Regions from separate parts of the Aureimonas mangrovi genome, predicted to be linked through region 3. Evidence: riboswitches for the same ligand, from Rfam matches in the RefSeq annotation. Region 3 holds a riboswitch; each other region holds the start of a gene.
What was found. Region 3 has a riboswitch for cobalamin ahead of H1343_RS12920 (TonB-dependent receptor plug domain-containing protein). Riboswitches for the same ligand answer to the same signal wherever they lie in the genome.

Region 1: another riboswitch for cobalamin. It lies ahead of metE (5-methyltetrahydropteroyltriglutamate--homocysteine S-methyltransferase); the one in region 3 lies ahead of H1343_RS12920 (TonB-dependent receptor plug domain-containing protein).
Region 2: another riboswitch for cobalamin. It lies ahead of H1343_RS03790 (5-methyltetrahydropteroyltriglutamate--homocysteine S-methyltransferase); the one in region 3 lies ahead of H1343_RS12920 (TonB-dependent receptor plug domain-containing protein).

Annotation. Positions count from the first base shown of each region.
Region 1 covers NZ_CP059692.1:361,873-371,871, forward strand. The annotation lists gene H1343_RS01670 (glutamine amidotransferase) at 1-236, shown strand, start outside; gene metE (5-methyltetrahydropteroyltriglutamate--homocysteine S-methyltransferase) at 279-2,618, opposite strand; cobalamin riboswitch at 2,724-2,946, opposite strand; gene H1343_RS01680 (response regulator transcription factor) at 3,005-3,535, opposite strand; gene H1343_RS01685 (ATP-binding protein) at 3,532-4,695, opposite strand; gene H1343_RS01690 (MFS transporter) at 4,893-6,218, opposite strand; gene cyoA (ubiquinol oxidase subunit II) at 6,407-7,603, shown strand; gene cyoB (cytochrome o ubiquinol oxidase subunit I) at 7,600-9,600, shown strand; gene cyoC (cytochrome o ubiquinol oxidase subunit III) at 9,600-9,999, shown strand, end outside.
Region 2 covers NZ_CP059692.1:806,316-816,314, reverse strand. The annotation lists gene H1343_RS03805 (TRAP transporter large permease) at 242-1,558, opposite strand; gene H1343_RS03800 (TRAP transporter small permease) at 1,551-2,042, opposite strand; gene H1343_RS03795 (TRAP transporter substrate-binding protein) at 2,039-3,013, opposite strand; gene H1343_RS03790 (5-methyltetrahydropteroyltriglutamate--homocysteine S-methyltransferase) at 3,072-4,187, opposite strand; cobalamin riboswitch at 4,313-4,512, opposite strand; gene H1343_RS03785 (xanthine dehydrogenase family protein molybdopterin-binding subunit) at 4,673-6,883, opposite strand; gene H1343_RS03780 (FAD binding domain-containing protein) at 6,887-7,879, opposite strand; gene H1343_RS03775 ((2Fe-2S)-binding protein) at 7,883-8,515, opposite strand; gene H1343_RS03770 (helix-turn-helix domain-containing protein) at 8,610-9,461, opposite strand; gene adh (aldehyde dehydrogenase) at 9,775-9,999, shown strand, end outside.
Region 3 covers NZ_CP059692.1:2,674,634-2,684,632, reverse strand. The annotation lists gene H1343_RS12950 (polysaccharide biosynthesis/export family protein) at 1-796, opposite strand, end outside; gene H1343_RS12945 (sugar transferase) at 796-1,473, opposite strand; gene H1343_RS12940 (metallophosphoesterase family protein) at 2,061-2,801, shown strand; gene H1343_RS12935 (ABC transporter ATP-binding protein) at 2,852-3,613, opposite strand; gene H1343_RS12930 (FecCD family ABC transporter permease) at 3,613-4,602, opposite strand; gene H1343_RS12925 (ABC transporter substrate-binding protein) at 4,599-5,456, opposite strand; gene H1343_RS12920 (TonB-dependent receptor plug domain-containing protein) at 5,462-7,396, opposite strand; cobalamin riboswitch at 7,513-7,714, opposite strand; gene H1343_RS12915 (TrmH family RNA methyltransferase) at 7,855-8,679, shown strand; gene H1343_RS12910 (hypothetical protein) at 8,612-9,661, opposite strand; gene H1343_RS12905 (DUF1134 domain-containing protein) at 9,912-9,999, opposite strand, start outside.

The DNA of each region.
Region 1 (9,999 bases), 1.2 Mb from region 3:
CACCGATCTGCCGCAACCAGGCGTTTTCGCGCGGACGCAACGTCCTTGGGCTGCAGTTCCATCCCGAGGCCGTGGCGGCGCGTTTCGAGCACTGGCTCCTCGGCCATGCATCCGAGCTCGCGACCTCCGGGATCGATCCGGTGGCGCTGAGAGTGGATGCAGCGCGCTACGGCGCCGGGCTGGAGAGCGCCGGCGCCGCGATGCTGGCACGATGGCTCGATGGCCTCGAAGCATGAGGGGCGCCCGGCGGACTGCCGCCGGGCGCTCACTTGTGAACCTCAGGCGGAGGCGCGCAGTTCCTTCGCCGCCGCCACCATGTTGACGAGGGCAGGGCGCACCTCGTCCCACTTGCGCGTCTTCAGGCCGCAATCCGGATTCACCCAGATCTGGCCGGCCGAAAGGCGGGCGAGCGCGAGCTTCAGGAGATCGGTCATCTCCTGGGTCGCCGGAACGCGTGGCGAGTGGATGTCGTAGACGCCGGGGCCGATCTCGTTCGGGTACTTGTAGGTCTCGAACGCCCCGAGAAGCTCCATGCGCGAGCGCGAGGTCTCGATGGAGATGACGTCGGCGTCCATCGCGCCGATCGCCTCGATGATGTCGTTGAACTCCGAGTAGCACATGTGGGTGTGGATCTGCGTTTCGTCGGCAACGCCCGACGAACAGAGACGGAAGCATTCCACGGCCCAGTCGAGATAGGCCGCCCAGTCGCGCCGGCGCAGCGGCAGGCCCTCGCGAAGCGCCGCCTCGTCGATCTGGATCATCGCCGCGCCCGCCGCCTCGAGGTCGGCGACCTCGTCGCGGATGGCGAGCGCGATCTGCCGGCAGGTCTCGGCCCGCGGCTGGTCGTCGCGCACGAAAGACCAGTTGAGGATCGTCACCGGGCCGGTGAGCATGCCCTTCATCGGCTTCGTCGTGAGGCTTTGCGCATAACGCCACCAGGCGACGGTCATTGGCTCGGGGCGTGAGACGTCGCCGAAGACGATCGGCGGGCGCACGTAGCGCGAGCCGTAGCTCTGCACCCAGGCGTGTTTGGTGAAGACGAAGCCGGACAGCTGCTCGCCGAAATACTGCACCATGTCGTTGCGCTCGAACTCGCCGTGGACGAGGACGTCGAGCCCGATCTCCTCCTGCCAGCGCACGGCCCGTTCCGTCTCCTCTCGCAGGAAGGCCTCGTAGTCGGCGCTGCTCAGCGCTCCCTTGGCGTTGGCCGAGCGGGCCTTGCGCACCTCCGAGGTCTGCGGGAAGGAGCCGATCGTGGTGGTCGGGAAAGCCGGCAGCGAAAGGCGACCTGCCTGCGCCTTGCGGCGCTCGGCAAAGGCTCCCTTGCGCCGGGCGGCCGAAGCGTCGAGCCCGGCGATGCGCGCGCGCACGCCCGTATCATTGACGCGCGGCGAGGCCCGGCGCGCCTCGATGGCGGCCTGTGCTGCGCCGAGCTCTTCGGCGACGCTCTCGCGGCCTTCGCCCAGCGCGCGCGACAGGACCGAGAGCTCGCCGATCTTCTGGACAGCGAAGGCGAGCCAGCCCTTCACGTCGACGTCGAGCGCGTCCTCCAGATCGAGATCAATCGGCACGTGCAGGAGCGAACAGGACGGCGCGATCTCGACAAGGCCGGCACCGCGCGCGGTGACGACCGGTTCGATACGATCGAGGATCGCGCCCAGATCGGCGCGCCAGACGTTGCGCCCGTCGATGACGCCGAGCGACAGCACAGCGTCGGATCGCGCGGCGGCCAGCACGTGCGGCAGCTCGTCCGCCCCGCGCACGAGATCGACATGCAGGCCCGCGACGGGCAGGGAGGCGGCGGTGCCGAGATTGTCGCCGAGCGGGCCGAAATAGGTGGCGAGCATGATCTTCAGGCCCGGGGCGGCGCCGACGAGGCGATCATAGGCGAAGCGGAGCGCGTCGCGCTCGTTCGGCAGGAGATCGAGGGCGAGTGCCGGCTCGTCGATCTGCACCCAGTCCGCGCCCGCGGCCGCCAGCCGGCGCAGGACGTCCTCGTAGACGGCGAGAAGGCCGGGCAAAAGCGCCAGCGGGTCGAAGCCCGCATCGTCGGTCTTGGCGAGCTTCAGGAAGGTGACGGGGCCGAGCAGCGCCGGGCGCGTGTGGATGCCGAGGGCCTTGGCCTCCTCGAAATGGTCGACCGGCTTCGTCGAGGACAGCGCGAAGCGCTGGTCGTCGGAAAGCTCGGGCACCATGAAGTGGTAGTTGGTGTCGAACCACTTGGTCATTTCGAGAGCGCCGACGCCCTCGCCGTGCCCGTGCCCGTGGCCCGGATGGCCGCAGCCGGCATCGCCGCGGCTCTCGCTGCCGCGCGCCATCGCGAAATAGGTGTCGAGCGACACCCTGCCGCCCCTCCAGCCGTAGCGCGGCGGCACCGCGCCGACCATCGCGCAGGTGTCGAGCACATGGTCGTAGAGCGAGAAATCGTTCGACGGGATGCGCGTGACGCCAAGGGCCGCCTGCTCGCGCCAGTTGGCGGCACGGATCTCGCGGGCGGTTTTCTCCAGATCGTCTGCTGACGACTGGCCGGACCAATAGGATTCCAGCGCCTTCTTCAGCTCGCGCCGGCGCCCGATGCGCGGCACGCCGAGCGTTGCGAAGGATACGGTTGCATTCATGACTTCGACCCCAATCAATCGGGGGCATGGGTCAGCGAGCGCATGGGTGACGGCCGCCCGCTTCGGGCGGGACGTCGATGCGCCTCACCGGGACACCCCGCCCGTGGACGTTACTGCGTCACGGCAGGTCTCCTGGCTCGCGGGTCGCCGCCCATGCTCCGCCTTCCCGGGCGAACCCAGTGGCCTGATGGAGAACGGGCTCGCCGCTTACAGTTGCGGGGGCAGCGCCGGCCTTGCCTTCCCTTAGCGGGGAGGGCGCACCGGCTTCCCTCTTAGCTTCACGCCACACGGGAGGCGCGACGGAAGAACCATGACGCGAGCACCATCGCCGCATTCCGAAAGAACGTCAAGAGCGATATAAAGACATCCTTATATCGCTATGTCTGTTAGGTGAGGCGTCGCTTCTCGAGCTTGCGGGCAAGCGTGCGCCGATGCATGCCGAGCCGTCGCGCGGTTTCCGAAATGTTGAACTCGGAATCCACCAGCGTCTGGTGAATGCGTTCCCATTCGAGGTTCTTGAGCGACGTCGGTCGTCCGTCGAGCGGCACACTGGCGTCGCCTTCGACGCGCTCGAAGGCCTTCTCGATGTCGTCGGTGTTGGCAGGCTTGGGCAGGTAGTGCCGGGCGCCGAGCTTCACCGCTTCCACCGCCGTCGCGATCGAGGCGAAGCCCGTCAGAACCACGATGCGCATGTCCGGATCGTGCTCGCTCAGCGTTTTTACGCAATCGAGCCCGGAGCGGCCGACGAGCTTGAGATCGACCACGGCATAGCCGGGCGAGACGCGCTGCAGGAGCGTTTCCATCGCCTCGTAGTCGGCGCAGTGATGGACCTCGTAGCCGCGCCGCTCGAAGGAGCGGCTGAGCGCCCTGGCCAGAGCCAGATCGTCCTCGACGATCAGAAGGACATCCTCACTCATGGGGTGTTCTCCTCGATGGAGGCGAGCGGCAGGCGGATGGTGACGCTCGCGCCGCCGTGCCTGCCGTGCTCTTCGCTGTTGCGTGCCTCGACCTGCCCGCCGAGCTTGCGCACGACGTTCATCGTGAGGAACAGGCCGAGGCCGGCGCCGGGCCGCTCCTTGGTCGAGACGTAGGGGCGCCCGATCCGCGCCAGAACGTCCGGCGCGAAGCCGGGGCCATCATCCGTGATGCGCACGGCGAGGTCTTCGCCGAGCTGTTCGACGGTGAGGGCGATCCTCTCGGCCGAGGCTTCCAGCGCGTTGTCGAGAAGGTTGAAGACGACCTGCTTGAGCGTCAGATCCGAGACAATGGCGATGTCCTGCGCGAAGCGGTTCTCGTAGACGAGGCCGCTCGCGCCTCGCGCCTCGCGCCATTCCGCCGCGATCTCGTCGAAGAAGCGGCGTTGCGTCGTGTGGACCGTGCCCTCGCCGCGCGCCTCGCCGGCCGAGACGAGGATGCCCGAGACGATCGCCTTGCAACGGTCGAGCTGGCCCTGCATCTCGTCCATCTCGGCCGACATGTCGGCGTCGGCGCGCAGTGCCGGCATCTTGCGCCAGTCGCTCAGGATCACTGAGAGCGTGGCGAGCGGAGTGCCAAGTTCATGCGCCGCGCCCGAGGCCAGAAGGCCCATGCGCACGATGTGGTCCTCCTCCACCGCACGGCGGCGCAGTTCGGCAAGGCCGGCATCGCGCGCGGCGAGATTGCCGCTGATCCGCGCGACGAAGAAGACGAGAAGCACCGCCACGAGAAGGAAGCAGATGAACATGCCCTGCACGTGCAGGTCCAGGAAGGCAGGCCGCCCGCCGCGCGGCAGCGGCATCGGCCGGTGGAAGGCTGTGAGGCCAGCGAAGCACAGGGCGGTGATGCCCACCAGCGACCACACGATGCGCGGCCCGAACAGGACGGCCCCGAGGATCACCTGCAGGAGGTAGAGCGAGACGAAGGGGTTCCACGCGCCGCCGCTGAAATAGAGCTGGCCGGTAAGAGCGGCGACGTCGAAGAGGAGTTCGCAGAAGAGCTCGGTGTCCGAGACGCTGGTGCGACGACTGTGGCGCAGGAGCGTTGCGACATTGAGCCCGAGAAGAAGGACGACGATCGCGCCCATCTCGAAAAGCGGCAACTCGATGCCGAGCCAGGCATGGACGAAGAGGATCGTCGCAACCTGGCCCGCGACCGCGATCCAGCGGAGCTGGACGAGGAGAAAAAGGTTCTTCCGGTTGGTGTTGTCGCTGACGGAAATCGTCGCGCTCCCAATGGGCGGTCAGAAGGCGGGAGATCGGAGGTGGTCGGGAGCGCGGTGGCCCCCGACCCGTTCGATCAGTTGCTGGCGGCCAGGCGCCGGTTGAGGCGCAACGCGATCAGCGTGCAGATGGCGCCCGACAGAAGATAGCCGCCCGAGGAGATGACGCCGAGCTGCTCTGTAAGGACCAGCGCCACCAGCGGCGCGAAGCCCGCGCCGAAGAGCCAGGCGAGATCGGAGGTCAGCGCCGAGCCGGTGTAGCGGTGCTGGCGCGTGAAGTTGGCCGCGACGACGCCCGAGGACTGGCCGAAGGAAATGCCCAGAAGCGTGAACCCGAGGACCATGTAGACCGTCTCGCCGACCGTGCCGGCAGCCAGCAGCAGCGGCGCGAAGACGCTGAAGATCGCGATGGCGACGGCCGAGGCGCCGAGCAGCCAGCGCCGCCCGATCCTGTCTGCGAGGACACCCGACAGGACCACGGCTCCGAGGCCGACCACCGCCGCGACCCCCTCGATGACGAGAAAGTTCGAGGGCTGGTCGTCCGTGTAGAGGAAGACGTAGGAGAGAGGAAACACCGTGACCATGTGGAAGAGCGCGAAGCTCGCCAGCGGCGCGAAGGCGCCGATGACGATGTTGCGCCAATCGTCGCGGATGGTGTCCGAAACGGTTCCGGGCACGAGTTCGCCCGTCTCGAAGAGCTTGGTGTATTGCGGCGTCACCACGATGCGCAGCCGCGCGAAGAGCGCCACGACGTTGATGGCGAAGGCCACGAAGAACGGATAGCGCCAGCCCCAGGACAGGAAATCCTCCGCCGAGAGGCTCATCGTCAGATAGGCGAAGAGCGAGCTTGCGACGATCAGCCCGATCGGAGCGCCCAGCTGCGGCATCATGGCGTACCAGCCGCGCTTGCCCTCCGGCGCGTTCAGCGCGAGCAGCGAGGCCAGGCCGTCCCAGGCGCCGGCGAGCGCCAGCCCCTGCGCGCAGCGAAACACAACGAGAATGGCGATCGCCACCCAGCCGGCCCGTTCGTAGCTCGGCAGGAACGCCACCGCCACGGTGGAGGTGCCGAGGAGGAACAGGGCGATCGTCAGCTTCACGCCGCGGCCATAGGCGCGGTCGACCGCCGAGAAGACGAGCGTGCCGAGCGGACGGGCCACGAAGGCCAGCGCGAAGACCGCGAAGGACAGGACCGTGCCTGTCAGCGGATCGGCGAAGGAGAAGATCAGCGCGGGGAAGACCAGCACCGAGGCGATCGCGTAGACGAAGAAGTCGAAGAACTCGGACGTCCGCCCGATGATGACGCCGATGGCGATCTCGCCCGGATCGGCCCCGGCATGCTCGTTGACGGCGCGCGCGTCGCGCTCGGCCGCGGTCTGCGGGTGGGGAATGGACGAGGACGACATCTCACGCTCCGACAATGGCAGGCTGTTCGACGGACGGTATCGGGTTATAAAGACTACACCGCGCGGCGATCGAGGTCTGCCCTGCACCAAAGCCGCCCGCGCGGGCATTAGACAAAATGTCCAATGGCATCGCAGGCAGCGTCCGGCGTAGGCGCAGACACCCTGCGATCCAAGCCGAGCGAACGCCCGTGCCACGATTTTCGAAACTGCTCATCGTCCCGCTTCTCGCCCTGATCCTGTCGGGGTGCAATGCCGTCGTGATGGCTCCGGCCGGCGACGTCGCCATGCAGCAGCGCGACCTCATCGTCATCTCGACGGTGCTGATGCTGATCATCATCATTCCCGTGATGGTGCTGACGGTCGTGTTCGCGAGGAAGTACCGTGCCTCCAACAAGGATGCGGTCTACGAGCCGGACTGGGATCACTCGACGCGGCTGGAGCTCGTCATCTGGGCGGCGCCGCTGGCGATCATCATCTGCCTCGGCGCAGTGACCTGGGTCTCGACGCATCTTCTCGACCCCTATCGCGAGCTGGCGCGTGTCGGACCGGGGCGGCTTGTCGAGGAGAACACGCAGCCACTCGAGGTCGAGGTCGTGGCGCTCGACTGGAAGTGGATGTTCATCTACCCGCAATACGACATCGCGACGGTGAACGAGTTCGTGGCGCCGGTCGACCGGCCGATCAGCTTCAAGCTGACCTCCTCGACCGTGATGAACTCCTTCTACATCCCGGCGATGGCCGGCCAGATCTACGCCATGCCCGGCATGCAGACGCGCCTGCACGGCGTCCTCAACAACGAAGGCGAGTATCGCGGCATCGCCGCCCATTTCAGCGGCCGGGGCTTTTCCGGCATGCGCTATCCCGTGCACGCCGTCGACGACGCCGCCTTCGACGAATGGGTCGAGACCGTTCGCGGTTCTGACGACACGCTCGACCGGGCGCGGTACCTAGAGGTCGCGCAGCCGAGCGAGAACGTGCCGACGATGCATTTCTCGGGCGTCGAGGACGATCTCTACACCGCCATCCTCAACATGTGCGTCGAGCGTGACAAGATGTGCATGAGCGAGATGATGGCGATCGACCGGAGCGGTGGCCTCGGCCTTGCCGGCCTCGTCAACACCGTTCCCGAGCGCTACGCGGGCGTCGAGCGCAACCCGACGCCCTTCGGCCAGCGCAAGACCTACGTCGCCGCGATCTGCACCGTCGAGGAGGCGATGGCGATGTCGAAGGTGCGCGAGCCCGTCGCCGCGCCGTCCGACATGTCGCCCCTGCAGGGCAAGGGCCTCGGCGATGGATCGGCCTTCGCCTCGAGGCGCACACCGCTTCTCGAAATGATCGGCTTCGGCCAGTCCTCCACCCATCTTGCCGAAATGTCCGAACGATGAACTCGACCTGGTCCCCCCTCCTCGGCCGGCTCGGCTGGGACGCGCTTCCCTACGATCCGATCGTCATCGCCACCTTCGTCGTGGTCGCCATCGGCGGCCTCGGCGTCGTCGGCGCCTTCACCTACTACCGGCTCTGGGGCTGGCTGTGGCGCGACTGGATCACCACCGTCGATCACAAGAAGATCGGCATCATGTACATGATCCTCGGCCTGATCATGCTGTTGCGCGGCTTTGCCGACGCGCTGATGATGCGCCTGCAGCAGGCAATCGCCTTCAACGGTTCTGAGGGCTATCTCAACGCCCACCACTACGATCAGCTGTTCTCCGTGCACGGCGTGATCATGATCTTCTTCGTGGCGATGCCGCTGATCACGGGCTTCATGAACTACGTGGTGCCGCTGCAGATCGGCGCGCGCGACGTCTCCTTCCCGTTCCTGAACAACTTCTCCTTCTGGATGACGGCCGGCGGCGCTGTGCTCGTGATGATGAGCCTGTTCGTTGGCGAATTCGCGCAGACCGGATGGCTCGCCTTCCCGCCTTTGTCGGGCATCGAGAACTCGCCGGCCTCGGGCGTCGACTACTACATATGGTCTCTGCAGGTGGCGGGCGTGGGCACCACGCTATCGGGCGTCAACCTCATCGCGACCATCATCAAGATGCGCGCACCCGGCATGACCATGATGAAGATGCCGATCTTCACCTGGACGTCGCTGTGCACGAACATCCTGATCGTGGCGTCCTTCCCGATCCTGACGGCGGTGCTGACGCTGCTCGCGCTCGACCGTTACGTCGGCACCAACTTCTTCACCGCCGATTTCGGCGGCAACTCGATGATGTACGTCAACCTCATCTGGATCTGGGGTCATCCGGAGGTCTACATCCTCATCCTGCCGGCCTTCGGCATCTTCTCGGAGGTCGCCTCGACCTTCTCCAACAAGCGCCTGTTCGGCTACACCTCCATGGTCTACGCGACGGTGGTCATCACCATCCTGTCCTACCTCGTGTGGCTCCACCACTTCTTCACGATGGGCTCGGGCGCGAGCGTGAACTCGTTCTTCGGCATCACCACGATGATCATCTCGATCCCGACGGGGGCGAAGATCTTCAACTGGCTCTTCACCATGTACAAAGGGCGCATCCGCTTCGAGCTTCCGATGATGTGGCTGATCGCCTTCATGATCACCTTCACCATCGGCGGCATGACGGGCGTGCTCCTCGCGGTGCCGCCGGCCGACTTCGTGCTCCACAACTCGCTGTTCCTGGTGGCGCACTTCCACAACGTCATCATCGGCGGCGTGCTCTTCGGCATCTTCGCGGGCATCAACTACTGGTGGCCCAAGGCCTTTGGCTACAAGCTGAACGAATTCTGGGGCAAGATCTCCTTCTGGCTCTGGGTCATCGGCTTCTGGGTGGCTTTCGGCCCGCTCTATGTGCTTGGCCTCATGGGCGTGACGCGGCGCCTGCGCACCTTCGACGATCCCTCGCTCCAAATCTGGTTCGTGATCGCGGGCATTGGCGCCCTCATCATCGCCGCCGGCATCGTGGCGATGGCGATCCAGTTGGCCGTGTCGATCCTGTCGAAGAACAAGGAATGGGACACGACGGGCGACCCGTGGAACGGCCGGACGCTGGAATGGGCAACCTCCTCGCCGCCGCCGGATTACAACTTCGCCTTCACGCCTGTGATCCACGACAACGACGCCTGGGCCGACATGAAGGCGCGCGGTGCACAGCGCCCGACGACCGGGTTCCGCGACATCCATATGCCGCGCAACACCTGGGCGGGCGTGGTGATCTCGGGGATCAGCGTCGTCCTCGCCTTCGCGCTGATCTGGTACATCTGGTGGCTGGCGGTGCTGAGCTTCGTGGCGATGCTCGGCGTCATCATCCTGCACACCTTCAACTACAACCGCGACTATCATATCCCCGCCGAGGTCGTGACGCGTGAGGAGGACCGGCGCACGACGCTCCTCGCACAGGCGCAGGGGGTCCGCTGATGAGCACCAACGTGACCACAGCGTCCGGCGCCGACGCGCCGAGCTTCTATGATCTCGAGCCGCACGAGCACGCCGCCCACGGCTCGACGCATCTCGGCTTCTGGCTCTACCTGATGAGCGACTGTCTCATCTTCGCCTCGCTGTTTGCGATCTACGGCGTGGTGGGCGGCAACTACGCGGCCGGGCCGGGCCCGCAGGACCTGTTCGACCTCAGGCTCGTGGCGGTCTCGACGGCCGCGCTCCTCCTTTCGTCGATCACCTACGGCTTCGCCGTCCTCGACATGAACGAGGGCAACCAGCGCGGCACGCTCCTGTGGCTCTCGCTGACCGGCCTTCTCGGCGCGGCCTTCATGGGGCTGACGCTCTACGAGTTCTACCACCTCATCCACGAGAGCGCCG
Region 2 (9,999 bases), 1.6 Mb from region 3:
CGCCAGCCTGACAGGCATCCAAACGCTGTAGGTACAGCTGGAATAGCAAACGCGATTGTCCAGTTCCTAGATTAGTCGGCCTCCGGCATCGACTACACGTTCTTCTTCTACAAGCCGAACATCCATCCTGCGCGGGAGTAACTTCTGCGAAAGGACGAGAATGTGCGCTTTGCCGAAAAGCACGCCGTACCCCTCATCGATGCCGACTACGAGAAGGGCAACTGGTTCGCTTCCCCCCTTCTCAGCGGCTGGAAACGCCCATGACCCAGTCGGGCAAGGTCGTGGCGATCTGCGGGATCGCGACGAGGATCGCGAGCGCCACGATCATCGCCGCCCAGAACGGCAGGACGCCGCGGTAGATCTGCGACTGCGGAACGTGCCGCGCAATGGAATGGACGATGAAGACGTTCATGCCGACCGGCGGCGACAGAAGACCGATCTCCAGGACGATCATGACGATGACGCCGAACCAGATCGGATCGAAGCCGAGCGCCATCACGACCGGGAAGAAAATCGGCAGCGTCAGCACGAGCATGGCGAAGCCGTCCATGAACATGCCGAGCAGGAGATAAGCCAGGATGATCAGCGCCAGGACCGCATAGGGCGAGAGACCGCTGCCGGTCAACGCCTCGCCAACCCATTGCGGAATGTGGCTGAGCGCCAGGAACGGATTGACGAGATGGGCGGCGATCAGGATCAGCATGACCGTCGCCGATGTCATCGCCGAGTCCCGGCCCGCGTCCCACAGGTCTTTCAAGCGGATTTCACGGCGCACGAGGCCAAGGATCGCGAGGAGCCCCGAGCCCACGGCCGCCGCTTCGACCGGGGAGAAGAGGCCGGCGTAGAGCCCGCCGATCGTGGCTACGATCACGCCGAGGCCCGGAACGGCGCCGGCAATCGCACGCCGGCCCAACCCCCGCGTGGGCCGCTCGCCCGCCGGCCCGGCGTCCGGGTTCAGCCGGCAGAGAAGCGCTACAGTCAGCATGAAGAGGGCTAGAAGCAGGAGACCCGGCAGGAGCCCCGCAAGGAAAAGGCGTCCGATCGATTGCTCGGTCAGGATCGCGTAGATCACGAAGCCGGTGGAGGGCGGGATCAGGATGCCGAGCGTACCGCCCGCCGCCACGGTCGCCGTCGCGAGGCGCGGCGAATAGCGGTATCGTTCCATTTCGCCGAGCGAGACCTTGCCCATCGTCAGCGCGGAGGCGATCGAGGAACCGCAGAGGGCGGCGAAGGCGCCGCAGCCGAGAAGCGTCGCCATGGCGAGCCCGCCGCGCAGGCGCCCGACGAGGACGTATGCGGCGGCATAGAGCTCGCGGCTCATTCCTGAGCGCGTCGCCAGATTGCCCATCAGAATAAAGAGCGGGATGACGATGAGTTCGTAGCGAGCGGCGAGCGCAAACGACTCCGAAGCTAGAAGCGCCAGGGCGGCATTCACGCCCGACAGCGCCGTGATGCCGACGAACCCGATCGCGAACATGGCGAACGCCACCGGCACGCGAAGAAGAATCAGGGCGAGAAGCGCGAAGATGCCGAGGAGGCCGGCGAGCGTCTCAGGCATGAGGCTGGCTCCTGCACGGCAGGAAAGCGCTCGCCAGCGCGCTGACGCCGGCGGTGGCGGCAAAGGCGGCCAGTGCATATTCGAACGGCGCGCGCGGGATGCCGAGGATGTTGGTGGAGAGCGACAGAAGACTCGAAAGCTCCGCCGCATCCACCTGCGTCCAGGCGAGGGTCAGCCAGATGACAGCGGCGAGAAGCGAGGACAGGCGATCCACCACGCGCCGGAACCGCGCCGACATGACCGGACCGAAGAGATCAACGCGGATCTGATCGCCGCGCCTGTCGAGGAGCGCGACGACACCGAAGGTGATGATCACCATCGACATCTCCGCCACGTCCTGCGCGCCGAAAAGCGGGTGGCCGAAGAACCGGCCGGCGACGTCGGCAAGCAGCATGGCAGTGACGCCGAGGAGTACCGCACCGGCAAGGCGCGCGCAGAACCGGGCGAGCGCGTCGATGCCGCGCTCAACGAGGCTTGTGTTCACTGCCCGCCCCGCATGGTGGCGAAGGCCTCTTCAGCCCCGAGTTCGGCAACCTTCTCCTGCGTGAGAGGCAGGAGAATCGCCTCAAAGGCGGACATCTCGTCGGGGGTCAGTTCGGTGACGATCCCCTGATCGCGTTCGCGAAGCGCCGCGATGGCGCTCTCACCCTTGGCGTTCCAGGCCGCTTCGGCATGACGCGAGAGCTCGCGTCCGCTCGCCGCACGAAGAGCTTCACGCTCGCTGTCCGGCAGGCTCCCGACACGCGCCGCATTGGCGACGACGTAAAAGGACTGGTTGCCGAGCGGGATACCGAGCGTGACGTGCGACAGAACCTCGTCGAAGCGAAAATCCGAGATCGCCGAAGAGCCGGTGATGACGCCATCGACGAGGCCGGTCTGCATCGCGTTGTAGACGTCGGTGGCCGCCATCTGAACCGGGATCGCCCCGAGCGCCTGCACGATCTCGCCTGTGATTGAGGAGGAAACCCGGATCTTCAGGCCGCGCAGATCCTGCGGCTCGCGAACTTCGTGGTCGCGCAGAATAAGGACCGCGGGCTCGGCGGTCCACAGCGCCAGTGGCTCGGTTCGCGGAAACTCCCGCTCCAGAAGCCCCGCGTCGTAGCCGTTCCAGAGGAAATCGGCGCCGGTCATTCCGTCGGGCTGCGCGCCCGGCAGTTCGGTCAGCATGGCGAGCGGAAACTGCGAGGAGGTGTAGCCCGGCAGGCCCCAGACGATATCGGCGACGCCCTGCACGACCCGGACATACTGGTCGGCAGGACCGGCACCGAGCTTTCCCGCCGGATAAGTTTCGATCACCAGGCCCGACGGCGCGATGCCCTCGGTCAACGGCGTGACGATGGCTTCGGTCAACGTGTGAGTCGGCGCGACGAAATGAGCGAGCTTCAGCGTTTCGGCCGAGGCGGGAGCGACGACCAGGAGCGCTGCGGCGAGGACGACGCGCTTGAGGTTCTTCATCGGGACGTTCCTTGGATGAGAGACAGGGACAGGCGGTCGAAGCGGATCAGTTCTCGCCCTAGATCGCCTCCGCCGTCTTCACCACGAGTTCCAGCTTGCGGCGTTCCTCATCCTCGGTGATGGCATTGCCATGCTCGGTGGATGCGAAGCCGCACTGCGGCGCGATGCCGAGCTGGTCCATGTCGACGTAGCGCGACGCCTCTTCGAACTTGGAGCGCAGCCAGTCCATGCTCTCCAGCTCGCCGGTCTTGGTGGTGATGAAGCCCGCCATGACCCGCTTGTCGCCCTTCGGCAGGAGCCTGAGGGGCTCCAGCCCGCCGGCGCGCTCCGTGTCGTACTCCATGAAGTAGACGTCGACCGACGTGTGGTTGAAGATCGCATCGGCCGCCGCGTCGTAGCCGCCTTCGGCGACGTGCGAGGAGCGGAAGTTGCCGCGGCACATGTGCATGCCGACCACGAGGTCTGCGGGACGGTCCTTGATCGCCTCCTCGAGCATCCAGGCGTAGCGCTCGATCAGCTTGTCGGGATCCTGCCCGCGGGCGCGGCGCTGCTCGCGCTGCTTCTCGTCGCCGAGATAGGCGAAGAAGATGTCGTCGAGCTGCAGGTAGCGGCAGCCGGCGTCGTAGAAGGCCTGAACCGCCTTCCTGTACGTCTCGGCGATGTCGGCGAAGAGGACCTCGTCGTCGCGATAGGGAGCGTACTCGATGTTCTCGGCTTCCATGCGAAAATGACAGGCCGACGGACCGGGGATCGAAATCTTGGCGATGCCGTCTTCCGGCTTGACCAGACCCTTCAGGAAGGTGAAGTGCTCGATCATCGGGTGGTCGGCGGGGAAGTCGAGCGGTCCGGTCAGGTGCGCCTCGACCGGCGGCGTCTTGTGTTCGGTCTGGAACGGCAGCGACCGCGTCGAGGCTTTCATGTCGAGGCCGTTGAGCATCCCCATGAAGTCGTAGTGCCAGAACTGCCGGCGCACTTCGCCGTCGGTGAAGACGCGCAGGCCCGCATCCTTCTGTAACCGAACCAGTTCGCCGACCGCTTCATCCTCGGCCTGACGCAGGCGTTCGTCGAAGATACCGGCGTCGCGCAGTTCGCGCACTTCGCTCGGCCGAAGAAGAGAGCCGACATGGTCGGCGCGGTGCGGAGCGCGGCGGCGGGGCGTCTGTTCGGTCGTCATCGTGACATGCCTTCAGGTCGGCCCTTCGGGGGCCGTGCAACAAAACATCGCTTCACGGGCCAACCCGCGAAGCAGCGATGTCACCCTGGCGGAAGAGCCGCTCCCGACACGCCGCCCGCGGCCGGAACAGGTGATCGATCCAGGCAGGTTTCCTGACTTGCGGGTCGTCGCCTCACCCGGCCTTCCCAACCTCATCTGAGGCGGTGGCGTTTCGGGCAGGCTCTCCGCCTACAGTTGCGGGGGCAGTTCCGGAGTGAGGCAAGAGCCCTGACCGGATTCCCTTTTACCCGAGGTCTCCCCCGGCACCTGGATCGGGCGGATAAGTCATCCGCGGCCGAAGCTCTGTCAAGACGTGAAGATATGGAAACGCGTACGTACCGACCGCCTGCCCGTCTCCTACCTTGGCGGACAGGGAGTGCTGACCCTCCCCCATTGAACGTGTCCATCCCGAACTATGGTTCTACCCTGAAGAAGGATCCAGCCGTTCAAGGGGCAGACCACATCTGGTCGAGGCGAATCGGCAGGTTGCGGTGCCGGCGGCCCGTCGCGTGGTGGATGGCGTTCGCAAGGGCGGCGCCGACGCCTGTCATGGCCACCTCCCCGAGCCCCTTCGCTCCCGTTGCGTTCAGAAGCGGATCTGGTTCGTCGACGAAATGGACCTCGATCTCACCGATGTCGGCGTTCACTGGAACGACGTATTCGGCGAGGTCGGCGTTCAGGAAGCCACCGTGGCGCGGGTCGATCTCGCTGATCTCCATCAGCGTTGCGCCGATGCCGCCGACGACACCGCCGCGCACCTGGCTCGCGGCCGTCACCGGGCTGACCACCCGTCCGCAGTCTGCAACGCTGACAACGCGCGGGACCCGCACCCTTCGCGTGCTGCCTTCGATCCGCACCTCCACGAAGTGCGCGATGTAGCTCATGCCGACGAATTCCGGATAGGCCGGCCCCATCGCTGCCGGCAGGCCGGTCGCGAGGCGCTCATAGACCGCATCAGGCTGGCCGGGCGCCTTGTGCCTTGCCTGCGAGGAGAGTTCTGCAAGCCCCGCCTGCCGCAGCACTTCGTCGATCGGCAATTGCCCGGCATCCGGCACCGCGTCGATCAACTGCTCCAGAAGGGCGTCCGCGGCGGCCTCGACCGCCGGAACTGCCGTCGCCGTGCCCCATGATCCCGCAGTCAGGTGCTGAGGAACGCCCCGCGTGTTTCCGAGCACGAGTTCGACGCGCGAGGCGTCGGCCCTCAGGCGCCGGGCGACGAGGTTCGCGATTACGGTGCGAAGGCCCTGACCCATCTCGTGGCCCGTGACGTTGACGCGAACGCGTCCGTCGGCATGCGCCTCGATCGTGGCGGCCGCCGGTGCCGTCGAGGCTTTGTAGGCGCCGCAGGCGACGCCCCAGCCGATCAGATCGCCATTCTCGGCCGTCATCGATCCTGCCCTCATCGGACGCCCGGCCCAGCCGAAACGCTCTGCGCCGATGGTCAGGCATTCGGCGAGGAAGCGCGAGGAGAACGGGCGGCCGGTCAACGGATCCTGCGAGGCGTCGTTGGCGAGCCGCAGGGCGACGGGGTCGATCTCCAGTTCGCAGGCCAGTTCGTCGATCGCGGTTTCGAAGGCGAAGGTGCCGCCATGCTCGAAGGGAGCGCGCATGTAGCCCGGGGTCTGCGTGTCGGTCCGCACCATGCGTTCGCTGCCGCGGAAGTTGGCGATGCCGTGCAGCCTGGCCGTGATCTCCGTCGAGGAACTGGGAAAGAAGTCGTGCCGGGAGGTCTGCTGGTCGACCTCGTGGACGGCGCCGACGATCTGCCCTTCGCGCGTCGCGCCGAGCGCTACGCGATGGTGCGCCGCCGGCCTGAAACTTGCGGTGTGGAAGGTCTGCTCTCGCGTTAGAGCGAGCTTCACCGGGCGGCCGAGGCGCCGGGCCGCGAAGGCGGCGAGGAATGTCTGAGCCTGCATCGAGTTCTTCTGACCGAACCCGCCGCCGGCATGAGGCGAGATGATCTCGATCAGATCCGCGTCGATGCCGAACATCCGCGCCAGGCCGAAGCGGATGGCCCCCGCGTTCTGCGTGCCTTCGTGGACGATCAGCCGGTCGCCGCGCCACTGCGCCACTGTGGAGATCAGCTCCATCGGGTTCTGGTGCTGTGCGTGGAATTCGAAGGTCGCATCGATGCGCACCGGCGCACCTTCGATCGCCGCGTCCGCATCGCCGGCGATCTTGTCGGCGAACGCCTCGGGCAAAGGGGACCCCTGCTGCGCGACGATATCGTCAGGGGAAGCTGCGCCGAGGAGCGGCTGGAAGGGCGCCTCTTCATAGTCGATCTCCAGCGCCTTGGCGCCCTCCAACGCCGTTTCGAGCGTATCGGCGACGACGACCGCGACCGGTTGCCCGCGATGAACGACCTCGTTCGAGGTCAACGGCTGTACGCTCTGGAACGCGTATCCCTGGCCAGAAAGGAGGAAGCCGGCCGGCTCGACGACGTCGATATCCTCGTGCGTCATCACGAGCCGCACGCCGGGCATCGCGAGGGCTCGCTCGGAAGCGATCGAGCGGATCGTTCCCCTGGTGATCGGCGCCGTCGCCAACGCGGCATGAACCATGTGAGGCAGTACGCGATCGGTGCCGTAAATGGAGCGGCCGCGAACCTTTTCGTCGGAGTCCACGCGGGCGATGGAGGCGAAGCGGGTATCGGCCATCGATCAGATCCTCTCGGCGGCAGTCATTAGAGCGTCGGCGACCGTCTGGCGCCCCAGTTCGATCTTGAAACCGTTGTGCTCGCCCGGGCGAGCATCGGCGAACGCGATTCCACCCGCATCGAGAGCGGTCTGGCGATCGAGGTGGCGGCCGACCAGGGCGGCCTCCGCCGAGCGGGCGCGCCAGGGACGTGTCGCGACGCCTCCAAGGGCGATCCGCGCCTGACGCACGATCCCGTCCTCCAGGTCGAGGGCGACTGCTGCCGAGACGAGCGCGAAGGCGTAGGAGGCACGGTCGCGGATCTTGAGGTAGGTCGAGCGCCGGGAGAACGGCGTCACGGGAACGCGGATAGCGGTGATGATCTCGTCCGCGGCGATGGTTGTATCCTGCTCCGGCGTCCCGCCAGGGTCGCGGTACAGTCCCTCGACGGGGAGCGTGCGATTGCCATTCGGCCCCAGGACGTCGAGCTGAGCATCGAAGGCGACGAGCGCGATCGCGAAGTCGCCGGGATAGACCGCACTGCAGTTCTGGCTTGCACCGAACAGGGCGTGACCTCGGTCGATTCCTCCGACCGCCGAGCAACCGGTTCCCGGTTCGCGCTTGTTGCAGGCATAGGGTGCGCCGGTGCGGAAATAGGCGCAGCGCGTACGCTGCAGAAGATTGCCGCCCAGACTGGCCATGTTGCGAAGCTGCTGTGAGGCGGCGAGCCAGAGCGACTGCGAAATGGCGGGATATCCCTCCACGATCGCCGGCTCGGCGGCGACGTCACTCATCCGTGCGAGTGCGCCGAGACGCAGGCCTTTGTCCCGGTCCGCCTCGATGAAGGAGAGGTCGTGAAGGGCGTTGATGTCGATGACGGAAGACGGAGCCTCGGCCCCGATCTTCATCAGATCGTAGAGCGTGGTGCCGCCGGCCATCAGCTTCGCGCCGTCGGACATCGCGAGGCGGCGAACGGCATCCTCGCTGGAGGAGGCTCGGGAATAGGCGAAGGGCCGCATGCCTCAGCCCTCCTGCATCACAGGAGCGGCCTGCTGAATAGCCGCAACGATGCCGGCATAAGCGCCGCAGCGGCAGATATTGCCGCTCATGTATTCGCGGATGCGCTCCGCTGACGACGCGTTGCCTTCGTTCACGCACGCGATCGCGGCCATGATCTGCCCTGGTGTGCAGTAGCCGCACTGCAGGGCATCATGATCGATGAAAGCCTGCTGCATCGGATGGAGAGGCCCGCCATCTTCGGCAATGCCCTCGATCGTCGTGACAGAGCGCTGGTGCAGTTGGACGGCGGGTGTGAGGCATGAGGCGACACGCCGTCCGTCGAGATGGATCGTGCAGGCTCCACACTGCCCGTGGTCGCACCCCTTCTTCGAGCCTGTCAGGCCGAAAACCTCTCGCAGAAGGTCAAGGGCCGAGGTGCGCGTGTCGATCTCGACCGTATGGCTGATCCCGTTGACCCGCGTCGTCAGGTCCGCCGTGAAATGGGCGAGCTCGGACTGCGCCGATGAACCCTGCGCATGGACGGTCGACGGCAGGCTACCGGCCGCCGCTGCCGACGCCGTGCCGAGCATCAGTTCGCGACGGTTGAGTTCTAGCGCGCGCGGCGGATGCGCTGCGCAGGTCTTCGTTCGATCCATGGGAGCTTCCTTGGTCGGCCTCTGGCGGCGTTGAACGCCTTCATCCGATTAGAGGCGATCCAAAGAAGCGCGTCGCTCGCGAGATTGCGGCCGATCATCGCGAGATTGCGCGACGCTCGGCTCTGCGCTCTTGCCGATAGCGTGTCGGGGAAATTCCGTAAGCCCGGCGGAACGCCACGGTGAAATGCGTGGGGTTCGAATAACCGCATTCCAGGGCAATGGAGATGATCGAGAACGCTGTCTGCTCGAGCAGGGCTCGAGCATGCTCCAATCGAAGGCGCGTCATCCTGCGCAGCGGCGTCTCGTTCCAGACGCGCTTGGCGATGCGGATGAGCTGGAACGTGCCGCAGCCCGCGACGGCCGCGAGATCGTCCAGCGTGACCGGTTCGCCGAGATGAGCATGCATATACTCGTCGACACTGCGCAGGGCGCGTTCACCCTCGCGGCTCGATCCGGAAAGAGGCGAGGCACCCCCATGCCGGAAAAGGATGTGGGACGTAAGCCAATGCCCCGCCGATCCGGCGTAAAGGTCGTCTGCGCCTTCCGCGAGCCCGCTCTCCAGAGCCGTCATGACGGCGCCGATACCGTCGTCCTCCACGATTAACCGGTTCGGAAACGCCACGGGGCGGCCGTCATGGCGGCTCTGGAGAGCTGCCTGGATCATGCGCGCCGGTAGCTGGAGTTGCAGCGTCTCGTGGCCCTCATCGGCCTGCCATCGCAGTCGGGAGGATTGTCCCGGCGGCGTCATCCCGATATCGCCCGGCCGATAAGTCGCCCGGCGCCATCGCCCTGCTGAAAAGCTCTCGATCCGGCAGGAGCCACTGCGGATGAGGACGATGACCGCATTTTCGGACGGTGGCAGTTCGAGGTCGGGGATCGAGGCCGGCTCGCGATATCGTCGAAGCGACAGGGAACGCCATCCCTGCTGCTCGCTGCTCAGCAGCAAGGTTCCCGGAAGATGGTCGCTCGAGTACACGTCCACCCCCTCGTTCAGATTGCGGGTTTCATACCGCTCGGCCCCGTAGCATTGCGTCTTCGCGCAATGAATCAACAATCTCGTCATCCACCGCTGAAAGCTCAACGCCTCCTGGCTCCTGTTCCCGGTCGACGCCGGTCCGGATCGACCCTAGCGGGAGGAGGACGCCCCAAGCGCTGCACAGGTGCGAAAAGGTCCGAATTTTGCCACGCGATCGCCGCAATTAACGCGGGTGATGGGCGCTGGAGGAAATGTTTTCGAAACCGCGTTTGGGAGGAACATCATGTACCAGCAGGCGATCGACCAGGTTTCCGAGAAGGTCCTGATCCGCGAGCGCTACGACAATTTCATCGGCGGCCAGTGGGTCGCCCCGGTCGACGGGCGCTATTTCGACAATCCGAGCCCGGTCACGGGCAAGACGCTTTGCCATGTCGCCCGATCTTCGGCGGCGGACGTCGAGAAGGCCCTCGACGCCGCGCATGCCGCGCGTGAAAAGTGGGGCAAGACA
Region 3 (9,999 bases):
CATCCACCAGCTCGCTACGCGAAAGCTCGAGCTGCCGGTCCATCGTCTCGCGCTTGCCGGTCAGCGCCTCGACCTCGCCCTGCAGCAGCTCCTTGAGGTCCTCGAGGGACTGCTTCTGCAGCGCGATGCGCTGGCGGTCCGCGCGCATGATCGACAATTCGTCTGCGTGCAGCGCCTGTGCCGCCGGCGCTTCCGCAAGTTCGGCCGGGATCTCGAAACTTTCCGCACCATCGAGCTCGGCCTGGAGGCGCGCACGACGCATGAGAAGGCGTTGGTGCTCGAGACGAAGGACGTCCACCTCGCCCTGGGCGCGCATCAGGTCGCGCTCGACGCGCAGGCCCGCATCCGCCGCGCGCCGGTGACCGCCGGCCATCGACAGCGCCTTGATGACGGTTAGGTCCGGGGCGAAGGGAAGGGCGCCGGGCGTCTGGACGTCGCCCGAAACGTAGATCGGGCGGAATTCGCCGATCTCGACGGCGGCCTCCGGCCTGTCGGCGAGGCCGAAGCGCTGCTGGAGCGCGTCGCCGATTTCCTTGCCGAGTTCAGCCGTGGTGCGGCCGGTCGCGGCCAGTTCGCCGATGAAGGGGATGGAGATCGTGCCGGAGGGGCTCACGGAATAGTCGCCCGTCACCGACGACCAGTCGCGGAACGCGCCCTCCGCCGTCTGCCACTCGGCGACGCGCAGCTTGACCATGTCCATCGGGCCGAGCGTGTAGGCGCCCTCCTGCGCGCCGGCTGGTACAGCCAGAAGCGCGCCGAGGGCGAGTGCGGCCGCAAGGGCGCGGGGGACGCGCATCAATAGCTTCCGCGTGACAGGCATACGGCGGGAATGGTGCGCGCTATGATCGAGAGGTCGCTGACGAAGGTCCAGTTCTCGACATAGTGCCGATCGAAGGCGACGCGGGCGTCGTAGGACACGTCGTTGCGGCCCGAGACCTGCCAGAGGCCCGTGAGGCCCGGGCGCGCCCGCAGGTAGCAATGGGCATGCGACCCGTAATAGCGCAGCTCGTCCGCGACGACGGGGCGCGGGCCGACGATGCTCATCTCGCCGGTGACAATGTTGAGGAGCTGAGGCAGTTCGTCGAGGCTCAGCTTGCGCAGGACCGCGCCGACACGGGTGACACGCGGGTCGTTCTGCAGCTTGCGCGTGGCGAGCCACTCCTGCCGGGCCTCGGGATTTTCCGCCAGGTGCCGCTCCAGCACCTCGTCGCCGTTCTGCACCATGGTGCGGAACTTCCAGCAGCGGAACTCGCGGCCATAGCGACCGACACGCTTGTGCCCGTAGAAGATGGAGCCGCCATCCGTCAGCTTGACCAGCGCCGCTACGACGAGCAGCAACGGACTGAGGAACAGGATCCCCAGCACCGCCCCAGTGACGTCAAGCGTGCGCTTGACCGGGTGGTTCGTCCGGCAGCTTGCAGGAATACCGATGGCACTGCCCGCGATCGACGGCGAATTTACCGAGGTTCCCATGACGGTCGCCCCCCGCTGTTTCAGGTGCGGATGATCCTTACATAAAATTCATCTCAATCAACAGTGAGGCCGCATAGCTGCAATGCAACTTGCGCATGACTGACTAAGTTGCCCAAATGAGGCGATGTGGAGGCGATGATCTGCCGCTTAGGAAGTTTCGCAGTTGTCGCGTCGCTTCATGATTGTGTCGCATTGCGTGGTGCGAACGCGTAAACCGTTGCTTGTATTTGGATTGATCTTGATGACGTAGCGTCATCAGCCGCTCGTGATTTGTGGCGATTTTCGATTTCGTTCACATCTCTCGAGTAATGTCCTCCGCCGATATTGGGCGTGCGACCTCCCGAACGGTCGGCCGGGACTTCGAAAATCGCGTGCAGCTCAGTATCGGCAACTGCGTTAGATGAATGTGGAAGGTGAATGCGAACTGTCCAGAAAGCGGGCCGGCGTCGCGATTTTCTCCCGCCGCCGCTCCATCTCGCCATCACCGGCGAAAAAAATCGCATCGGGCAGCGGGCGCGGTCGGTCTTGTCGCCGCTCGGACCCAACCCTATCCTGGCGATCCCCTTCGCTTTCCGCTTTAGGATGCAATGATTTCCGGCCGCCGCCGCTACAGCCTGTCCGCCCAGCCTCATGTCACCTATGCGGTCGGCGACGTGCATGGCTGCTTCGACAAGCTTCTCGAGCTCGAAGCCGCCATCGTCTCCGATGCCGCTCTGTTTCAGGGCGTGAAGCTGATCGTGATGATGGGCGACTATGTCGACCGGGGCGCCCGCTCCGATGCGGTCATCGAACATCTGATCGGCCCTGCGCCCGAGGGTTTCCATCGCATCTGTCTTTGCGGCAACCACGACTGGGCGTTCCACGCGCTGCTCGATGGCACGCTGCCGGTCGAGCGCGCGCTCGCCCTTGGCGTCGAGGCGACGCTGGAAGCTTACGGATGCGATCTGCGTGAGTACCACCGCGGCCTGCACCTCAACCAACGGCGGCTGCAGCAGGAACTCGCAACGTTCGTGCCGGAGCGTCATCGGGCCTTCCTGCGCGCCTTGCCGGTCTTGCTCGAAATGCCGAACCACCTCTTCGTGCATGCTGGCATCCGCCCCGGCGTGCCTATCGCGGACCAGAGCGAGGACGACCTGTTGTGGATCCGCGAGCCTTTCCTGGCGTTGAGCCAGCCGCTGCCGAAGATCGTCGTCCACGGGCATACGCCGCTCGAGCGTCCTTTGGCGGACGGTCGGCGGATCGCCGTCGATACGGGCGCATGCTACGGCGGCGCACTGACTGCCGCGCGGATCACCCGCGACGGCGCCGTCGGCTTTCTCTCCGTCTAACGCAGCGAGGCGACCGGCGCGCCAGAGCGCCGTTCATTTTCTCGCGCGTTTCATAGCCGCTGCCACGGCACGACAAAGGAGCCGCCGGGCGCCTCGCCGCTGTGGAACGCGACCCGGTAGACGCGCCGCACCGTCCCGCCGCCGAGCACCTCGGCGGGTTCGCCGGAGGCGGCGACGCGCCCATGCTCCAGAAGCACGAGTTCGTCGCAGAAGCGGTGCGCGAGCGTCAGATCGTGCAGGACGACCACGACGCCCTTGCCGCCATCGGCCTCGCGCCGCAGCATCTCCATCACGGCGAGCTGGTGGTAGGGATCGAGCGCTGTCACCGGTTCGTCGGCCAGAAGCAGAGGGGCTTCGACGGCCAGCGCGCGGGCGAGAAGCACACGGCTGCGCTCGCCGCCCGATAGCGTGGCGACGGTGCGCGAGCGCAGATGGCCGATGTCGCAGCGCGCGATCGCCTCCTCCACGGCGCGGCGATCGTCTGCCGAAGGCCCGCCGAGCCTGCGATGCGGCAGGCGCCCGAGCGCGACCAGCGCCTCGACGCTCATCGCCCAGGCGACGTCGCCGCCCTGTGCCAGATAGGCGAGGGACCGGGCGCGGGCGCGGGGGGCGGTCCGGGCCTCGTCGCCGAGACGGATTTCACCGGCCTGCGGTTCGAGAAGCCCTGCAAGAAGCCGCAGGAGCGTCGTCTTGCCCGCGCCGTTCGGCCCGATCAGGCCGGTTAGGCGGCCGGGCTCGACCGCGATGTCGACGCCGTCGACGATCGTCGTGCCACCCGCGCCGTATCGCAGGCTCTTCGCCGCGAGGCGCATCAGCCATCCCTCCGCAGGCGCCAGATCAGGCTGAAGAGGAACGGCGCGCCGACGATGGCGGTGACGACGCCGAGCTTCAGTTCCGGGGTGACGGGCAGGAGCCGCACGGCGATATCGGCGCCGAGCGTCAGGAGCGCGCCGCCAAGCCCCGAAACGAGAAGGAGCCGTCCTGGCCCATGGCCGACGAGCGGGCGCAGGAGATGCGGCACGACGAGCCCGACGAAGCCGATGGCACCCGCCACCGATACGGCGCTGCCTACGGCCAGCGCGGCCCCGAGAACGAGTTGAAGGCGCAGGCGTGCGAGCCGCACGCCCATGCTGCGCGCGGTGTCCTCGCCGAGCGTCAGCGCGTCGAGCGCCGGGCCGCTCGCCAGCATCAGGGCCCAGCCGACGAGCATCAGCGGTAGCGCCAGCCAGACATGGAGGAGGCTGCGGTCGGCGAGCGAGCCCATCAGCCAGAACACGATCTCCATCACCGCATAGGGGTTGGGTGAGAGGTTGAGCGCAAGCGCCGTCATAGCACCGGCGAAGGAATTGACGGCAACGCCGGCCAGAATGAGCGTCGTCGTGCTGGCCGTGCGTCCGGCCAAGGCGAAGAGGAGCGCGGTGGCGGCAAAGGCACCTGCGATCCCGCCGAGCGGCAGAGCGAGCGCGAAGGCACCCGCCAACCCGGTGTAGAAGGTGAGGACGGCGCCCAGCGCCGCCATGCCGGAGATGCCGACAATGCCGGGTTCGGCGAGGGGATTGCGCAGGAGGCCCTGCATGGCCGCGCCCGCAAGGCCGAGCGAGAAGCCGACGAGAAACCCGAGCAGCGCGCGGGGCAGGCGGAGTTCGACGAGGACGAGCGCGGGCAGCGTCTGGCGGCCGGCCAGCGCGTCGGAGAAGGCGGCCCGAAGGTCGAGCGGCGCATAGCCGAGGGCGAGTGATGCACCGAAGGCGAGGAGGCAGAGAGCCGCGAGCGTTCCCGCGAGAGCCGGTCGCGCGATCACGATCCGCCTCCGGCGTCGCCCTTGGCATCGCGCCAGCGCGCCGCGCCATCACGCAACCTTTGGACGGCTTCGACGAGGCCGGGGCCGGGGCATGTCCACAGGCGAGAGGGCACCGCCACGATCTGCGTGCGCCCTTCGAGGCGGGCCAGCGCTGGATGGCGCAGGATCTCCGTCGCGAGCGAGGGGGCGTCGTCGTCGGCATCGACGACGAGAATGTCCGGCGCCGAGAGGACGATAGTTTCCAGCGGCACGTGCCCGTATGCCGCGATGCCGAGCTCCGTTGCGGCGTTGGAAAGGCCCGCGCGGGCGAGAAGTTCGTCGCTCAGCGAGCCGGGGCCGACCGTGAAGCCGTTGGGTTCGAGGACGAGCGCGCGGGGGCGCTCGCCTGTGGCGGCCGACGTGTCGAGCGTCGCGTGCATGTTCCCAATAATCGCCGCACCGCGCTCGCGCTGGCCGAGCGCGGTGGCAATCTCGATGATCTGATCGTAGGTTCCGTCCAGCGTCTGCGGCATGGAGAGTTCGAGGATCGGGGTGCCGATACGGCGCAGGAAGCCGCTCGCGCCCTGCGTGGTGAAGGCGCCGGTGAGAACGAGGTCCGGCGCCTGGAGGGCGATCTCCTCTGCGGCCCCGTCATTGATCGGAACCTCCGCTGCAAGAGCCGAGACGTTCGAGAGCTGCCCGTCGCGCGCAAGCGATGTCACGGAAGCGATCTGCGCGCGGTCCGCGAGACGCAGGACGAGCTCGTCCGCGCACAGATTGAGCGATGCGACGCGCGGCAGCGCCTCCTCTCCCCATGCGGTTGCCGGCCCGAAGGCGGAAAGCGCGAAAAGGAGGGGGAGGAGACGCTGCCGCATGCGCGTCAGAAGGTCAGGTTGAGGCCCGCATAGGCGGCCCGCCCCGGCGTTCCGTAGGTGAAGACTTCCTCGTAGCCCTCGTCGAAGAGGTTCTCGACGCGCCCGTAGATTTCCGCATTGTCGGTCAGCCTGTAGGAGCCGGCGACGTTCACCAGCACGTAGCTGTCGAGTTCGACAACCTGGCTGGCGAAGAACTCGTCGAAGAAGAGGTCCTTCTGGGAGCCGTTGTAGATGATGCCGAGATTGACGCCGGCGCGCTCTTCCTCGCCGAAGCGGTAATCGAGGTTCAGGCTGGCGATATCGCGCGGGCGGCGGACGAGTTCGTCGCCGTCGGCGTCCTCCCCGTTGGTGCGGGTGTAGGCCGCGCGCGCGGTCAGGCCGTCGAGGAGCTGAAGCGTCAGGCCGAGTTCCACGCCGTCGATCTTCGATTCGCCCGGCAGGTTGATCGAGGTCTGGCCCGAGCCGGTGATCAGGTTCTCGATGCGCTGGTCGAAATAGGTGGCCTCGATGAAGGCCAGCCCGTCCCAGAGAGTCTGGTCGATGCCCACGTCCCAGCCGCGCGCTTCTTCCGGCTGAAGGTCCGGGTTGCCCCGGTAGTCCTCCGAGTAGCCGTAAAGTTCGTAGAGCGTCGGGTTCTTGACGCCCGTGCCGAAAGAGGCGCGCAGCTTGGTGCCCGTCTCGAGGAAGGAATAGGCGCCCGTCAGGCGGTAGGTGTCGGCGTCCTCGAAGATGTCGTTGTCGTCATGGCGCAGGCTGCCCGTCAGCGACAGCCGGTCAGCGAAGGTCACCTGATGCTGCCCGACGAAACCCGTCGTGTCGATCGTGCGGTCGAAGGAGGAGAAGGCGTTCTCGCTGACGGCCGAGTTCTCCTCGTGCTGGATCGCGAAAGTGGAGATGTGGGTCGTGTCGAACAGGGCCGGCGTGTCGAAGGAGAAGTTCGTCTGGTAGTCGACGCGCCGCGTCTCGCCGGTGAAGCCGTAGGGTGTCGTCTCGGTGGTCGTGTCGCGCTCGTTGCGCGTGTAGCCGAGGCCGAAGATGTGGTCCCAGCGTCCGTCGAGGAGCGAGAGCTTGCCCTCGGCGCGCCCGAAGAACTGCTTGCCGTCGGTCTCGATGTCGGCATCGACCGCGCCGATGCCGCCGAAGAAGTCGTCGCCGTCGGCTTTGTAGTCCACATAGCGGCCGACGAGCGACAGCTCGAAGATTTCGCTCGGGCGAAGGTTCAGCTTGGCAAAGCCCGTGGCGTTCTCGTAGCCGTCGCGCTCCGAGTTGCCGCGCGCCTCGCTGGCGATCGAGATGCCGTCGGTGCGGTAGCCGGCCCCGCTGGCGATGAAGTCGTATGTCTCGTCGCCGGCGCTGACGGAGGCTTGGCCCATCGCCGTGCCGAAGGAGCCGCCCTCGGCACGGATGCGCACGGTGGGCGCGCCCGAACCGCGACGGGTGACGATGTTGATGACGCCGCCGATCGCGTCGGATCCGTAGAGCGCGCTCTGCGGTCCGCGCAGCACCTCGACGCGCTCCACTTCCTGAGCGAGGAGATGGGCGAAGTCGAATTCCGAATCGGCGGACGGGTCGTTGACGCGGATGCCATCGATGAGAACGAGCGTCTGGTTGCTCTCCGAGCCGCGAATGCGCACCTGCGTGAACTGGCCGACGGGCCCGGCGCGATTGACGGCGACGCCCGGAATCTCGCGCAGCACGTCGGAGACGAGACGCGTCTGGCGATGCTCCAACTCCTCGCCCTCGACAGCGGTGACGGCGCTGCCGACCTTCGTGAGGGGGGTCGGAACGAGGTTCGCCGACACGACGACCTCGTCGAGCTGGAGGCTGAAGGGCGCGGCCTCCTGGGCCGACGCGAGGCTGGGCAGCGCGGCGGATGCGCTCAGGGAAAGGGCGAGGAGGGCAGGGCGACTGGCGCTGCGGCGGAGGGAAAGCTTCGGCAAGGTCGGGCCTCGGGTCACGCGTGTGTGGCACGTCACCGCGAAACCCGGCTTCGTCCCGCACGCCCGGAGGCCATGCGGATCGATCCCCGCCTGGACACCCCGCCCGGCGCGCTCGCGTGTGACCACGGCTGACGGCAGGTCTCCTGGCTCGCGGGTCGCCGTCCGTTTCGTCGCCTTCCCGGGACCCGAAAGCCCAGTGGCTGTTGACGATGGACTCGCCGCTCACAGTTGCGGGGACAGCTGCGGCATTGATCGAGTTTCCGATCGCACCGCATTCCCTTTTGATCCCCGAGGGGAACCGTCCCTCAAGGTCTTGCGGTGTGGGGTCCGGCGCGTCAACGGCGCGCAGGCGTGTCTGCTCACGCGGGGCTGCAAGGGTTGCAGACGCGCCACTCTCGAAGAGCCGCGAGCGTAGATCGAAGTACCGTGCGCGGCGCCTATGCTGTAGAGGCGCCCGGATGGAACAGGCGGATCTTCTCATCCAGCATATCGCCGACGCGCGCGACCAGCGCATCGAACCGTTCCGCGATATCCGCGAGCGCGATCTCGTGCGGCGCGGTGGCTTTATCGCCGAGGGTTCGGTCGTGCTGGACGAACTGCTGCGCTCCGAGCGCTTCCGCCCCACGGCGCTCCTCCTCCTGCGAAACCGGCTGGAGGGTCTTCTTCCCAGGCTCGCGCGCCTCGACCGAGCGACGCCCGTCTACGTTGCCGAACGCGAAGTCTTCGACGCCATCGCGGGGTTTCCAGTCCATCGCGGCGTGATGGCCCATGCGGAGCGACGGCCGGATGCTCCCGAGCCCGATCCGGCGAGCCTTGCCCGAGCCGGCGCGCTGGTGGTCGTGGCGGCCGGCATCGCCAATCACGACAATATGGGCGCGATCTTCCGGGCGGCCTCTGCCTTCGGTGCGCGCGCGGTGTTCCTCGACGAGACCGCGTGCGACCCGCTTTACCGCAAGGCGATCCGCGTCTCGGTGGGCAGCGCGTTGACGACGCCCTTCGCGCGCCTCGGCAGCGTCGAGGCGACGGCGGATCTCCTGCAATCGGCTGGCTTCGACTGCGTGGCGCTCTCGCCTCGGGGGGAAGGGCGGCTCGACCTCTGGCGCCCGCAGGGGCCGGTGGCGCTGTTCCTCGGCGCCGAAGGGCCGGGCCTGCCGGATACGGTGATGGCGCGGCTGCGCACGCTGCGCATCGCGATGGCGCCTGGCCTCGACAGCCTCAACGTGGCGACGGCCGGCGCGATCGCGCTCCACCACGCCTACGCTTGCCGTTCGGAGCAGGACTGACGGTCGCTTCCTGCGGCTCGGCGGTGCCGAGCGCGGCGGCGCGTTCGGCAAGTGTCGGTCTGGCGCCGTCGGCGGGCCTGCCCTCCGCATTGCCCGCTTCGGCGCCATCATGGATCACCCGCGCGGCGATGGCTGACACGGCTTCCAGCACCTTGGCGTTCTCGGCGGCGCGCTCGGCGGGATCGGCCGGGCGGCGCGTCGGCACCGACAGGGCGCGCAACTCGTTTACCTTTGCGCGCTCGGCCTCGGGCAGCGAGATCGGCCCGGCCGGTGGGGAAGGCGCGTTCGCCACTGCCACCGCCGCGGGTGCGGCGGCGGGCGGGGCGTCCGACCTTTCCGCGTCGGCGGCCGCCTGCGTCGTCGTGGGCTCGCCCGTGGCCTTCGGTGCCGCAGCGCGCTGCGCGAGGATCGCCGAGAGTGCGGCGGTGGCCGTCTTCACGCGGCGATGGGCCGCTTCGTCCTCCGCGTCCTCCTCGATTTCCGGCCGCTCGTCTGCGACCGGTGCCGGCTGATCGGCTTCTTCGGTCTCTACTTCGGGAGGCGGCGTCTCGGCCTCGACGAGCTTGCGGCGGAGAAGTTCGTTCTCCGTCTCTAGGCGGGCGCGTTCGTCGTCGATCTCCCGCATGACGGCTTCGAGGTCGACAATGTCGGTGCGCAGGCTGTCGTTCTCGGCGAGTGCCCGGTCGCGCTCCACCGTCATGTCGGCGACGGCGCGCACCTGCCGCCCGACTTCAGCGCGCTCGGCGATAGCGCGCTCGGCGGCACGCTTGGAGGCCATTTCGCTGCGGCGGATCGCGACCGCCGCTTCCGCACGCGCGCGGTCCACCTCGGCGCGGATCTCGTTCATGGTCGCGGGCATGGTGGCGGCGATGTCGCGGCGGGCGAGGCGCTGGGCGTTGCGCCACAGGATCGGCACGAACAGCAGCGCTACGAGGGTCGCGACGAGAGCGCCGAGAGCGAAAACGAGGCCTGTGGCGATCATGCGGAACCTAGCGGATCAATGACAAACGGCCGGACACCGCACTTCGCTCCGATTGTGGAGCCGGTCCGGCGCCTTGGCAAGCGTGCCGCGTGAAGGGCGACGGCCGACCGCACTTTCGCACGGCCGGCCGTTCTCGCGGGGGACGCTGTCTCTGAGCATCGGCCCGCGAACCGTATCCGGTTCCCGAAAGCCGATGGGTCGATTCAACAGGTTAGAGGGACTTTGTGCGCCCGAAAGGATGCACGGCGCTCTAGAAGGGGTTCCAGGTCGGCGCGGGCGTGATCTTCAGATAGCCGAGATTGAGCCCGAGTCGGGCGCCGACGCCGGTCTTGATCGGC